Regions from separate parts of the Streptomyces sp. CA-106110 genome, predicted to be linked through region 2. Evidence: riboswitches for the same ligand, from Rfam matches in the RefSeq annotation. Region 2 holds a riboswitch; the other holds the start of a gene.

Region 1 (6,059 bases), 5.4 Mb from region 2:
GAGGGAGTCCGCGAGGTCCGGAACGACGGTGAGGCCGTCGTGGCCGGCGGCCGGCTTGAACGTGACGAGCGTACGCGCGTAGAGACGCGAGAAGTTCTGCACGAAGCCGTAGTACGTGTTACCAGGGTCCAGGGAGTCCGGAACGTCGGAGTCCTCGAGGTTAACCGTCCCCCCCTTCTTGGAGGACGCGTTGACGATGGAGTCCAGCGCCGCGTCCTTCTTGGCGTTGCCGCCACCGTTGTTGTTGCTGGAACCGCCACCGCCGCCGCTGCACGCAGCTGCGCCGAGCGAGAGCGCCAGGACCGTCGCCGCGGCGGCGGTAACCCTTCTCGTCTTCACCTGAGGAAAGCCCCCTCTATCGATGGATCACTTGCTGCGAGGGTCGAGCGCATCACGCAGCCCGTCACCCAGCAGGTTGAATGCCAGGACGGTGATGAAGATCGCCAGACCGGGCACGAACATGAACTGCGGATCTGCGGTGTAGAGATCCACGGCGTTGCTGAGCATTCCGCCCCAGGAAGCCTGCGGCGGTGCGATACCGACCCCGAGGAAGCTCAGCGCGGCCTCGAAGAGGATGTTCGTCGGGATGATCAGCGTCGAGTAGACGATGACCGGCGCGACGAGGTTGGGGAGCAGCTCCCGGAACAGGACGTACGGTCCGCGGGCACCCAGGCTGTGGGCCGCCTCCACGAACTCGCGCCGCCGCAGGCTCATCGTCTGGGCACGCACGATACGGCCGATATAGGGCCAGCTGAAGAAGCCGATCACGAAGATCAGCACGCAGATGCGCAGTGACAGGCCGTTGAGCCCGAAGAAGCCGTCCTGTACCGAGGCCGAGATGGCGATGGCGAACAGCAGCAGCGGGAACGCAAGGAACGTGTCCATGAGCCTGCTGATGATGCTGTCGACCCAGCCGCCGTAGTAGCCCGCGACGACGCCCAGCACGGTGCCGATCACCACCGAGAGGAGGGTGGCACCGCCGGCGACCAGGAGCGACACCCAGGAGCCGTCGATGATGCGGGCGAGCATGTCGCGGCCGTACTGCGGCTCGATGCCGAGCGGGTGCGCCCAACTTATGCCGCCCCAGCCGCCCTTGGGCGCCAGCAGCGCCGGGTCGATGAGGTTCTGGTTGAACTTGTCGGGGTCGAGCCCGAAGATCCACTCGATCGGCTTGGCGAGCACCGCCATCAGAACGAGCAGGATGACGACGACGCCACCCGCCACGGCCACCTTGTCCCGCTTGAACCGGGTCCAGGCGATCTGCGTGAGTGAACGCCCTTCGATCTGACTTTTCTTGACCCCGGCGAGTACGGACTCGGGCGGCGCTCCGGCCTCCGCCCCGGTGGTCTCGATCGGTGCGGTCACAGTTGACCTGACCCCTCTCGCCGGTGGTGACCGGCCTTTGTCCGCCGCGGTGGGCGGCTTGGTTCACTAATCTGCTGCGCGGCGGCCGCAGATGGTTACGGCCCAACGGGCCACTGATCCTCGATTGGATCAATCACAGGATCGATGGCCTCGCGTCTGGGAGGCGAGTCTTCAACGCCGTCACGATCACCCGCCAGATGTGACGAGGAAAGGATGCGTAAACGTGATGCGGGCTGGGGGGTTCCGTTATCCGGACGGGCGGTGACGGGGTGCGGACGCGGGTCAGTTGGGGCATTTGGTCGCGGTTGCGGACCAACCACCCGACATCTACGCGCGAAGACCGGGTCTCATACGCCCGTCGCGCCGGTCACCGCCGGACGTCGCCCCCCTCGGAAGCACCCCTCCGACACGGCCCCCACCCCCCGAACCGAGACGTCCGGGTCATGGCAATAAATCCCGGTTCTTCGGGCTTCACAGGATGGACAATCGCCACAATCAAGTAGCAGGGCAAGCCCGCGCGGTACAGCGATTTGAGCTTTGCTTGAGGAATGGGCGTATACCCCGCCGGCACAGGCGCACGACCGGGGGCCCGGCGAGCGCCGTCGGCGGTCAACACCCCTTCTGACATGCCGAGTTGACGCGACGCTGACCCGCCGCACCGCACCTGTCGCGCTCCCCCTGTGACGGGAGAGGGTATGCCGGGGAATTCACCTCGATCGCCGGCCGTAAATGGAAAACCGGGCCCGCTCCCTATTTCCCGGAGCGGACCCGGCCCGTCATTCTCGGTATTATGGAAAATCAGTATCCGCCCGGGACCGGTGGATAGCCGTAGCCGCCGACGGCGGGGGCCTGGGCCGGGGCCGCGTGGGCCTCGCGGTCGTAGAAGGGGCGCGCCTGAGCGCGGAGCCACATCGCGACCGGGTCGTACTCGTCGGACATCGCGACGGTCGACACGGGCAGCCCCTCGGGCACGGCGCCGATGGACTGCTGCATCATCGCGCGCACCGAGTCGACGGCGGGCGGCGAGGTGTCGTATACGTCCAGACCAATCGCGAGGTACGGCGCACCGAGGGCGGGCTGCACCCAGGCCCTGCGCAGCGAGCGCACGGCGGGCGTACGGTGCGCGTTCTGGGTGAGGAGGGCGTAGAACTGCGGGATCTCGATGGCCGGTTCCGACAGCCGCAGCGGTCCGGCGGGCTGCCGCTCGAGTCCGGTCGCGATGCGGCGCAGGTCGAGCCAGGGGATGCCGACGCCGCCGCCCGGCGCATGCGGGTTCAGCCACAGGCCGTAACGGTCCGGGTAGAGGGTGCGGGCGACGTCGAGACCGTCGACCACCTCGTACGAACGGTTCCAGCCGCTGGCCGACAGTTCCTGGGCGGAGGTGACACACGGCGCGTAGCCGTAGCCGCCCACCTCCATGTTTCCGTACTGGGCGTCGGGCGAGCCGGCCTGGCCGTGCCACAGGAGCATCCAGACCTGGCCGGACGACGGGGTCGCGAGCGCGCGAAGGAGCACCTCGTAGGCGTCGTAACGCCCGGGCGTCACCTGGCGCAGCATGTGCTCGACCTGCCCGGTCGCGGCCGTGCCCGACGCGCTCACCCTCTACCGCCCCTTCACGACGAACCTGACAACCCGACGGATGTCTCCGGTGCGTTGCGGGCGGATTCCAGCCGCACCACCCCGACCGAGCCATTCTCCCCTGTCCGGAGACACCGTGTCCCCTCGCGGCTTCGCCGCGGTCCGGGCCCCCGGCCGGACGCGAGGTTGTCCCGCTCCGGCCCATGAAACCAGGTTAAGGCGCCATCCTGACAGCAACTTGACGCGCGCCACCCCACATCACCCCGGCGTCGCGGGCCGCACCGGCGGGCGGTTCAGTAACCGTGCTGGTAGAAGGGCCGCACCCGCTCCCGCAGCCATTCCCCCACCGGGTCCTGGGCCACATCCAGGAACACCATGTTCACGGGCATCGTCACCGGCGACTTGCCGAGGGCCCGGCCGAGCGCGTCCAGCGGAAGAGTGCGCGCGTCGGCCTCCCAGGAGGCGAGCTCGACGCCTATGAACATCACCGGCTCGGCGGTCTCGATCGCGGCCAGGCAGCGGCGCGCGCTGAGCACCACGCCGGTCGCCGCGAACTCGGCCGAGGCGGCGGCGAGGAAGTCCACCGGGTCGTCCTGCCAGTCGGGCTCGAAGAGACGGACACGACCACCGCTCACGGGCCCGTCCAGCTCCGTGCGCCCGACGCGGCACAGCTCGGCCACGGCCTCCGGCGGCAGCGGCACGCCGACCACACCGTCCGGGTTGATCGCGATGCCGGCCTGCGGGGGCAGCCCGCGCGCGAACTCGACGGCGGGCGCGATCGTGTACGACATGTGGTTGCCGACGACCTGGCGGAACTGCTCCTCCGAGCTGAACACCGGTACGTACACCTGGCCCGCGATCTCCATCGTGGGCAGGTCGAGGGGGCCGCTGTGCGGGCCGCCGCCGCCCGGCAGCGGCACCCAGACGAAACTGCGGGCGAGGACCTCGACGATCCGGGCGCCTGCCGAGGGGACGCCGAGCGCGGCGGAGAGCACCTCCTCCAGTTCGTTGCCCGGCCATCCGCCGTGCGGATGGGGGTGCGCCTGTGGGGGAAAGTCCGCGGGAAGATCCGCCGGGAAGTCCATCTGCCTACCGCCTGCTCAGAACCACTGCTGTGGCCCCAAAGGCTAGCGTCAGGGCTACGGGGGCGGTCAGGCCGCGAAGTCGATGCGGCGCAGGACGTCCGCCGCGTCCCGGTCGAGCAGCACCACCGAGCCGCAGCCCTCGGGCAGCCGGCCCTGCTCGACGGCGCGCAGCAGGCGGCGGGTGGCCCGGCGGTGCTTGACGAACGCGTACCGCGAGACACTTCGGCCGCGCTCGTACTGTCCCGCAAGGGCCGTGTCCGGGGGGACGTCGAGCAGGAGCAGATGGAGTGTGCCGCCGCGGCGCCGGGCCTCCCGGGCCAGCCAGCCGCGCACCCAGGCCTGGGTGCCGCAGTCGTGCACGACGACCCCGGTGCCCGCGCGCAGGGCGCGGCGCAGACCCGCGTAGTGGGCGAGACGGACCAGGGGACGGTAGACCCCGTACGGCAGGAAGCGGGCCACGCGCGTGTCCCAGCGGTCGCGGGTGTCCTGGGAGTCCACACGCACACCCCGCACGGCGCGCCGCATCAGCGTGGACTTGCCGCTGCCGGGCAGACCGGTGACGGCGACGAGGTCGCCCGCCGAGAAGGTGAGCCCGTGCGGGCTGCGCCCCGCGCGGGCGCGCAGATCCCGGATCACGGCCTTCCGCCGGGGTCCGCGGGCCTCCCGCGCCGGGGTGCCGGGCTGCCCGGGCACCGCGATGCCCGAGGTCGCGGCATACGCCGTGGTCCTGTCCACTGTCATCGCCCTCCCTTGGTCAGGAAGTCACTCCCCACCGAGTGTAAAGAGAAGGTAATGTGCGCGTCTCGCGATTTCGTTCGCGTACCGCCACAGGCCGGTTCCGGATGCGGCCCTGCCACCATCGGGCGATGCGTGCAATGATGTGCGCGCCAACTGCATACCGGCCGCTTGAATCCGCGCGGGAGAGTCCCGGGTACGCGTACGTCCGCCGTACGTCCGTCCGGGCGCCGAAGGAGCAAGTCCCTCCCTTGAATCTCTCAGGCCCCGATACCGCGCGGGCGAGGCACATCTGGAAAGCGAGCCGCTTCGGACGGCTCCACCCAAGGTGCAAGCCGTGACGACCCGCCGCGGGAGTCATGGCGAACCTCTCAGGTTCCGATGACAGATGGGGAGGAACGACCTCGCCCTCCCCCACGCTCGGCTTCGCTCGCGCCGGGGGACCCCCATCGCTTTGGGAGCACAACCGATGAGCAGCAGCCCCCTGCGCCGCACCGCCCTCGATGCCCGGCATCGTGAGCTCGGCGCGACGATGACCGACTTCGCCGGCTGGGACATGCCCCTGCGGTACGGATCCGAGCGCGACGAGCACATCGCCGTCCGGACGAAGGCGGGCCTCTTCGACCTCTCGCACATGGGCGAGATCACCGTGACCGGGCCCCAGGCCAACCGGCTCCTCGACCACGCCCTGGTCGGCAACATCTCCTCCGTCGGCGTCGGCCGGGCCCGCTACACGATGATCTGCCAGGAGAACGGCGGCATCCTCGACGACCTGATCGTGTACCGGCTCGGTGAGCAGGAGTACATGGTCGTCGCCAACGCCTCCAACGCCCAGGTGGTGCTGGACGCGCTCGTGGAGCGCGCCGCCGGCTTCGACGCCGAGGTGCGCGACGACCGCGACGCCTACGCGCTGCTCGCCGTCCAGGGCCCCGAGTCGCCCGGCATCCTGAAGTCCCTCACCGACGCCGACCTCGACGGCCTCAAGTACTACGCGGGTCTGCCCGGCACGGTCGCCGGCGTCCCGGCGCTGATCGCGCGCACCGGCTACACCGGCGAGGACGGCTTCGAGCTGTTCGTCGCCCCCGAACACGCCGAGAAGTTGTGGCAGGCGCTGACCGAGGCGGGCGCGTCCGTAGGCCTCATCCCCTGCGGGCTGTCCTGCCGGGACACGCTGCGCCTGGAGGCGGGCATGCCGCTGTACGGGCACGAGCTGACCACCTCCCTGACCCCCTTCGACGCCGGTCTCGGCCGCGTGGTGAAGTTCGAGAAGGAGGGCGACTTCGTGGGGCGCGCCGC
Region 2 (6,059 bases):
ATCGTGGGCCGTTCTGTGCCCGACTACCCAAACGTCCCGGGCACGGCCTAGGGTTGCTGTGTGAACGAGCTCGATGTCGTAGGTGTCCGGGTCGAGATGCCCTCCAACCAGCCGATCGTGCTCCTGCGCGAAGTGGGAGGCGACCGTTACCTGCCCATCTGGATCGGCCCCGGGGAGGCGACGGCCATCGCGTTCGCCCAGCAGGGCATGGCTCCCGCACGACCGCTGACCCACGACCTGTTCAAGGACGTGCTGGAGGCCGTCGGCCAGGAGCTCACGGAAGTGCGCATCACGGATCTGCGTGAGGGCGTCTTCTACGCGGAGCTGGTCTTCGCCAGCGGTGTCGAGGTGAGTGCTCGCCCATCCGATGCCATAGCGCTGGCACTGCGCACCGGGACGCCGATCTACGGCAGCGACGGTGTGCTCGACGACGCGGGCATCGCGATCCCGGACGAGCAGGAGGACGAGGTCGAGAAGTTCCGGGAGTTCCTCGACCAGATCTCGCCCGAGGACTTCGGGACCAGCAGCCAGTGACGGTGTCCGGCGGAGGGTCGGCCGGCCGTGCGTGCCGACCGACGGCCGGGCTGCGATGTGTGCCCCGGGGCGGACGGGAGCAGTGAACCGGCGCAGTGCGCGCGGACCCGCGGCGTGGATGCGCCGGAGCGTTAGAGCGGATCGCACGAGTGCTCGGACGAACTGCGGGGCTTCCAGGACGGACCGGCATCCGGTTCTGGCACGCACAGCGAGACGAGACGCCGTCCTTGTCATGCCGAGCCTTGTGACTGCGCTGCGCGAAGCGCGCTGAGCCTTGGTATCAGGGAGACGTGAGTGCGTCGGGCCTTCAAAGCGTCGAGTGGGGAGCGAGCCGAGGCGGCGCGTCCGGGAAGTGGCACATGCCTGCGGCCAGTGCCACTTGTGAGGCCCACCTGCTAGAGCATTCGGCTAGCCTTTCCCCGCGGAAGGGCACGGAAAACCACTCCTAGGGTGATTATCACTCGGCGTGCCGAGTGTGGCGATCGTTGACGCACCCCTGGTGACTGCCTACCGTCGAGAAGGCAGGTCAAGGACGGAGGTCGGCGTGAGAATCAGCGGCGGCGGTACGGCGGGGGGTGCCCCCGGACACAGTCTGGGGGACAGCGGCCCGTACCCTTCCTCAAGCTCTCGGCTCCGTCCGAGCAGGGGGTATCCCCATCCCAGCAGCACGACCGACCCTCCCTCTCCCCGGCCCACGGCCGTTCCGGACGACGGAGGGGTGGCTTCCGAGCAGATCGGCTATCGCGGTCCCACGGCGTGTGCTGCCGCGGGCATCACCTACCGCCAGCTGGACTACTGGGCCAGGACGGGCCTGGTCGAACCGAGCGTGCGCCCCGCATACGGATCGGGCACACAGCGGCTCTACAGCTTCCGGGACGTCGTCGTCCTGAAGATCGTCAAGCGGTTCCTCGACACCGGCGTCGGCCTGCAGAACATCCGTACCGCCGTCCAGCACCTGCGGGAGCGCGGTTTCCGCGACCTGGAGCGGATGACGCTGATGAGCGACGGCGCCACCGTCTACGAATGCACCTCACCGGACGAGGTCCACGCCCTGCTCCAGGGCGGTCAGGGCATCTTCGGCATCGCCGTCGGCGTGGTGTGGCGGGACGTGGAGAGTGCGCTGTCGCAACTGCACGGGGAGCGGGTCGACACGGGGGAGACCCTCGTCGGGCACAACCCCGCCGACGAGCTGGCAAGGCGGCGCAACCGGGCCGTCTGAGCCGCGCCAGCTCATCGCTGCCGTGATGTCAGTGGTGTAGGGCAGCATCGGACATGTGAGAGCCGTGCCCACGATCCTGCATCTCGACATGGATGCCTTCTACGCCTCGGCGGAGCAGGCATCCAAGCCGAGCCTGCGCGGCAAGGCCGTCGTCGTGGGCGGACTCGGGCCGCGCGGAGTGGTGGCCACTGCCTCGTACGAGGCCCGGGTCTTCGGGGTGCACTCGGCGATGCCCATGGCCCAGGCACGCCGGCTCGCGCCGAACGCCGCGTATCTGATCCCGCGCTTCACGTTCTACCGGGAGATCAGCGAGCAGGTGATGGGGCTGCTGAGAGCCTTGTCGCCGCTGGTGGAGCCGTTGAGCCTGGACGAGGCGTTCGTGGACCTGGAGGCCGGGGGAACGGCCTGGGACGAGGAATCCGCGCGGCTCGCCGGAATGAAGCTGCGCACCGACATCCGGGCCGTCACCGGGCTCACGGGTTCCGTCGGGCTGGCCGCCTCCAAGATGCTCGCCAAGATCGCTTCCGAGCAGGCCAAGCCAGACGGCCTCGTGCTCATACGGCCGGGTACCGAGCGCGCGCTGCTCGGACCGATGTCGGTGCGCACGCTGCCGGGCGTCGGGCCCGCCACTGGGGACCATCTGCGGCGGGCCGGGATCACCACGGTCGACGAGATCGCCGAGGCGGGGGAGGACGAGCTCGTGCGACTGCTGGGCAAGGCCCATGGACAGGCGCTGTACGCCATGGCGCTCGCGCAGGACGAGCGGCCGGTGGTGGCCGAGCGGGAGGCCAAGTCGGTGTCGGTCGAGGACACCTATGACGTGGACATCCACGACCGGATCCGGGTCGCCCTGGAGGTGCAGCGGCTCGCCGACCGGTGTGTGCACCGGCTGCGGGGCGCCGGCCTGTCGGGCCGCACGATCGTGCTGAAGGTGCGGCGGTACGACTTCTCCACCCTGACCCGTTCCGAGACCCTGCGCGGGCCCACCGACGATCCATCGGTGGTGCGGGAGGCCGCCGCGAGGCTGCTGGAGGCCGTGGACACGACCGGCGGCGTACGGCTGCTCGGCGTCGGCGTCACCGGACTGGCCGACTACACGCAGGAGGACCTGTTCGCCCAGGCTCACCTGGCAGCGTCCGAGGCGGGCGGGGACGATCGCGCGCAGGCCGAGGAAGCGGTACCGGAACCCGCTGAGCAGGAGCCAGCGGCGCCCTCGGAGCACGTCTGGCGAGCAGGTCAGGACGTGCGCCACCCCGAGTACGGGCACGGGTGGGTGCAGGGCAGCGGTCTCGGCCGGGTGACCGTACGGTTCGAGACGCCGGACTCGGAGCCGGGGCGGGTCCGTACGTTCCGGAGCGACGACCCGGGCCTCGAGCCGGCGGATCCTCTGCCGCTGGTGTCGCGAAGCCCGGAAGTCGCGGATCCTGATCCTGGGACGGCGCCGTCCGGGGCGGAAGCATGACGGGGCCACTTCAGGCCCGGGCCGTCATGGCCGCCCGCCGGGGCGAGTGAGGTCCGCCAAGGGCACCGCGCTCCAGGATGGCCGACGCGGGTTGGTTCGGACGGGCGGTCTCAGGTCTCCTCGGTCCCCGCGAGATGCCCGAAGTCGCGGTCGTGCGCGGGCGGCGGTGAGGCCACGTCCAGACCGTAGTGGTGGTAGAGCTGCAGCTCCTGCTCGGGGGAGAGATGGCGCCCGACGCCGAAGTCGGGGGCGTCCTTGATCAGGGAGCGCTCGAAAGGCACGTAGAGGGCCCCTTCGACCAGCTCGCTGGGCTCCAGGGGGACGAACGCGTCCCTGCCGAACAGGCCCGTCCGTATGGCGGCCCACTCCGGTACTCCGGTCGCGTCGTCGAGATAGATCTCGTCGATCGTGCCGATCTTGTTCCCATTGCGGTCGAACGCCTTGCGGCCGATCAGATTCCGCGGATCGATATCGGTCTTCACGGTCCCTCCAACTGGTCGCAACGCATCCGTAAGCACTACAAAAGAGCACAATGAGCCAGGCGGCCACTCGAAGGTTGTCTTGTTGCTGCCGCTGGTAGTCTGGCAAGCGGCTGCTGACCCCGTGCGGGAGAGTCCTCCGGAGTGAACCGGAGGCGCCGAAGGAGCAAACCCTCCCCGGAATCTCTCAGGCACACGTACCGCACGGACGAGGTCACTCTGGAAAGCAGGGCGGGTGTCGACGGCTTCCGCTCTCACCGACGGTGAAAACCGGAGCGCCCTCGGGCGGACCGGTGAAGCTCTCAGGTTTGAGATGACAGAGGGGGAGGCCGTCGGGGTACCCGCGCCGGGGTACCCCTCGAAGGTCGCGTCAGACCAGGAGGCCTCTGCATGACCGCCCACCGCATTCCGCTGTCCGAGCTCGAACGGGGGACGCCCTTCGAGCAGCGCCACATCGGGCCCGACCAGGAGGCGCGGGCCAAGATGCTCGCCCAGGTCGGCTACGGCTCCCTCGACGAGCTCACCGCCACCGCGGTCCCGGATGTGATCAAGAACGCCGACGCACTGGACCTTCCGGGCGCCCGCACCGAGGCGGAGGTGCTGGCTGAGCTGCGCTCCCTCGCCGACCGCAACCAGGTCCTCGACTCCATGATCGGTCTGGGCTACTACGGGACCTTCACTCCGCCGGTGATCCTGCGGAACGTGATGGAGAACCCGGCGTGGTACACCGCGTACACGCCGTACCAGCCCGAGATCTCCCAGGGCAGGCTCGAGGCCCTGCTCAACTTCCAGACCATGGTCGCCGACCTCACCGGCCTGCCGACCTCCGGTGCCTCGCTGCTCGACGAGGGGACCGCCGCCGCCGAGGCGATGGCGCTGTCCCGGCGTATGGGCAAGAACAAGAAGGGCCTGTTCCTGGTCGACGCGGACGCGCTGCCGCAGACCATCGCGGTGATCCAGACCCGTGCGGAGCCCACGGGCGTCGAGGTCGTCGTCGCCGACCTCAGCGACGGCATCCCGGCCGAGGTGGCCGAGCGCGAGATCAACGGCGTACTGATCCAGTACCCGGGCGCCTCCGGCGCCGTCCGCGACATCAAGCCGGTCATCGAGCAGGCGCACGAGCTGGGCGCGGTCGTCACCGTCGCCGCCGACCTGCTCGCGCTCACGCTGCTGACCTCGCCCGGTGAGCTGGGCGCCGACATCGCCGTCGGGACCACACAGCGCTTCGGCGTGCCGATGGGCTTCGGCGGCCCGCACGCCGGCTACATGGCCGTGCACGAGAAGTTCGCCCGCAGCCTGCCGGGCCGGCTCGTGGGCGTCTCCGTGGACGCGGACGGGCACAAGGCCTACCGGCTCGCCCTGCAGACGCGCGAGCAGCACATCCGCCGCGAGAAGGCGACGAGCAACATCTGCACCGCCCAGGTGCTGCTCGCCGTGATGGCCGGGATGTACGCCGTCTACCACGGCCCCGAGGGTCTGCGGACCATCGCGCGCCGTACCCACCGCTACGCCGAGATACTCGCCGCGGGTCTCACGGCGGGCGGTGTCGAGGTCGTCCACGGCGCCTACTTCGACACGCTGACCGTGCGCGTCCCGGGCCGTGCCGACGCGGTGGTCGCGGACGCGCGCGAGCGCGGGGTCAACCTGCGCCTCGTGGACGCCGACCATGTGTCCGTCTCCTGTGACGAGACGACCGGCCGGGCCCAGCTCGGTGCGGTGTGGACCGCCTTCGGTGTCGAGGGCGACATCGAGGCGCTGGACGCCCGCGCCGGGGACGCACTCCCGCAGAGCCTGGTCCGCAGCGACGACTACCTCACGCACCCGGTCTTCCACCAGCACCGCTCCGAGACCGCGATGCTGCGCTACCTGCGCCGGCTGGCGGACCGGGACTACGCGCTCGACCGCGGCATGATCCCGCTGGGCTCCTGCACCATGAAGCTCAACGCGACCACCGAGATGGAGCCGGTCACCTGGCCCGAGTTCGGTCAGCTGCACCCCTTCGCACCCGCCGAGCAGGCGCAGGGCTACCTGACGCTGATCCGCGAGCTGGAGGAGCGGCTCGCCGAGGTCACCGGCTACGACAAGGTCTCCCTCCAGCCCAACGCCGGCTCCCAGGGCGAGCTGGCGGGTCTGCTCGCGGTCCGCGGCTACCACCGCGCCAACGGTGACGAGCAGCGCACTGTCTGCCTCATCCCCTCCTCGGCGCACGGCACCAACGCCGCCAGCGCGGTCATGGCCGGGATGAAGGTGGTCGTCGTCAAGACCGCCGAGGACGGCGAGATCGACATCGCGGACCTGCGGGCCAAGATCGAGCAGTACCACGACGAGCTCTCGGTGCTGATGATCACGTACCCGTCCACGCACG

Evidence for each region. Region 2 has a riboswitch for glycine ahead of gcvP (aminomethyl-transferring glycine dehydrogenase). Riboswitches for the same ligand answer to the same signal wherever they lie in the genome.
Region 1: linked by a shared signal. The riboswitch ahead of gcvT (glycine cleavage system aminomethyltransferase GcvT) and the one ahead of gcvP (aminomethyl-transferring glycine dehydrogenase) in region 2 are both predicted to bind glycine.

What each region holds. Positions count from the first base shown of each region.
Region 1 is NZ_JBNJNB010000001.1:4,203,755-4,209,813, forward strand. Features, by position in the region: gene ACQEXA_RS19370 (ABC transporter substrate-binding protein) at 1-339, opposite strand, end outside; gene ACQEXA_RS19375 (ABC transporter permease) at 367-1,365, opposite strand; gene ACQEXA_RS19380 (enhanced serine sensitivity protein SseB C-terminal domain-containing protein) at 2,164-2,964, opposite strand; gene ACQEXA_RS19385 (enhanced serine sensitivity protein SseB) at 3,237-4,028, opposite strand; gene ACQEXA_RS19390 (AAA family ATPase) at 4,095-4,769, opposite strand; glycine riboswitch at 4,936-5,049, shown strand; glycine riboswitch at 5,050-5,161, shown strand; gene gcvT (glycine cleavage system aminomethyltransferase GcvT) at 5,233-6,059, shown strand, end outside.
Region 2 is NZ_JBNJNB010000001.1:9,609,702-9,615,760, forward strand. Features, by position in the region: gene ACQEXA_RS44255 (bifunctional nuclease family protein) at 61-534, shown strand; gene ACQEXA_RS44260 (MerR family transcriptional regulator) at 1,079-1,753, shown strand; gene ACQEXA_RS44265 (DNA polymerase IV) at 1,809-3,215, shown strand; gene ACQEXA_RS44270 (PRC-barrel domain-containing protein) at 3,326-3,697, opposite strand; glycine riboswitch at 3,812-3,907, shown strand; gene gcvP (aminomethyl-transferring glycine dehydrogenase) at 4,085-6,059, shown strand, end outside.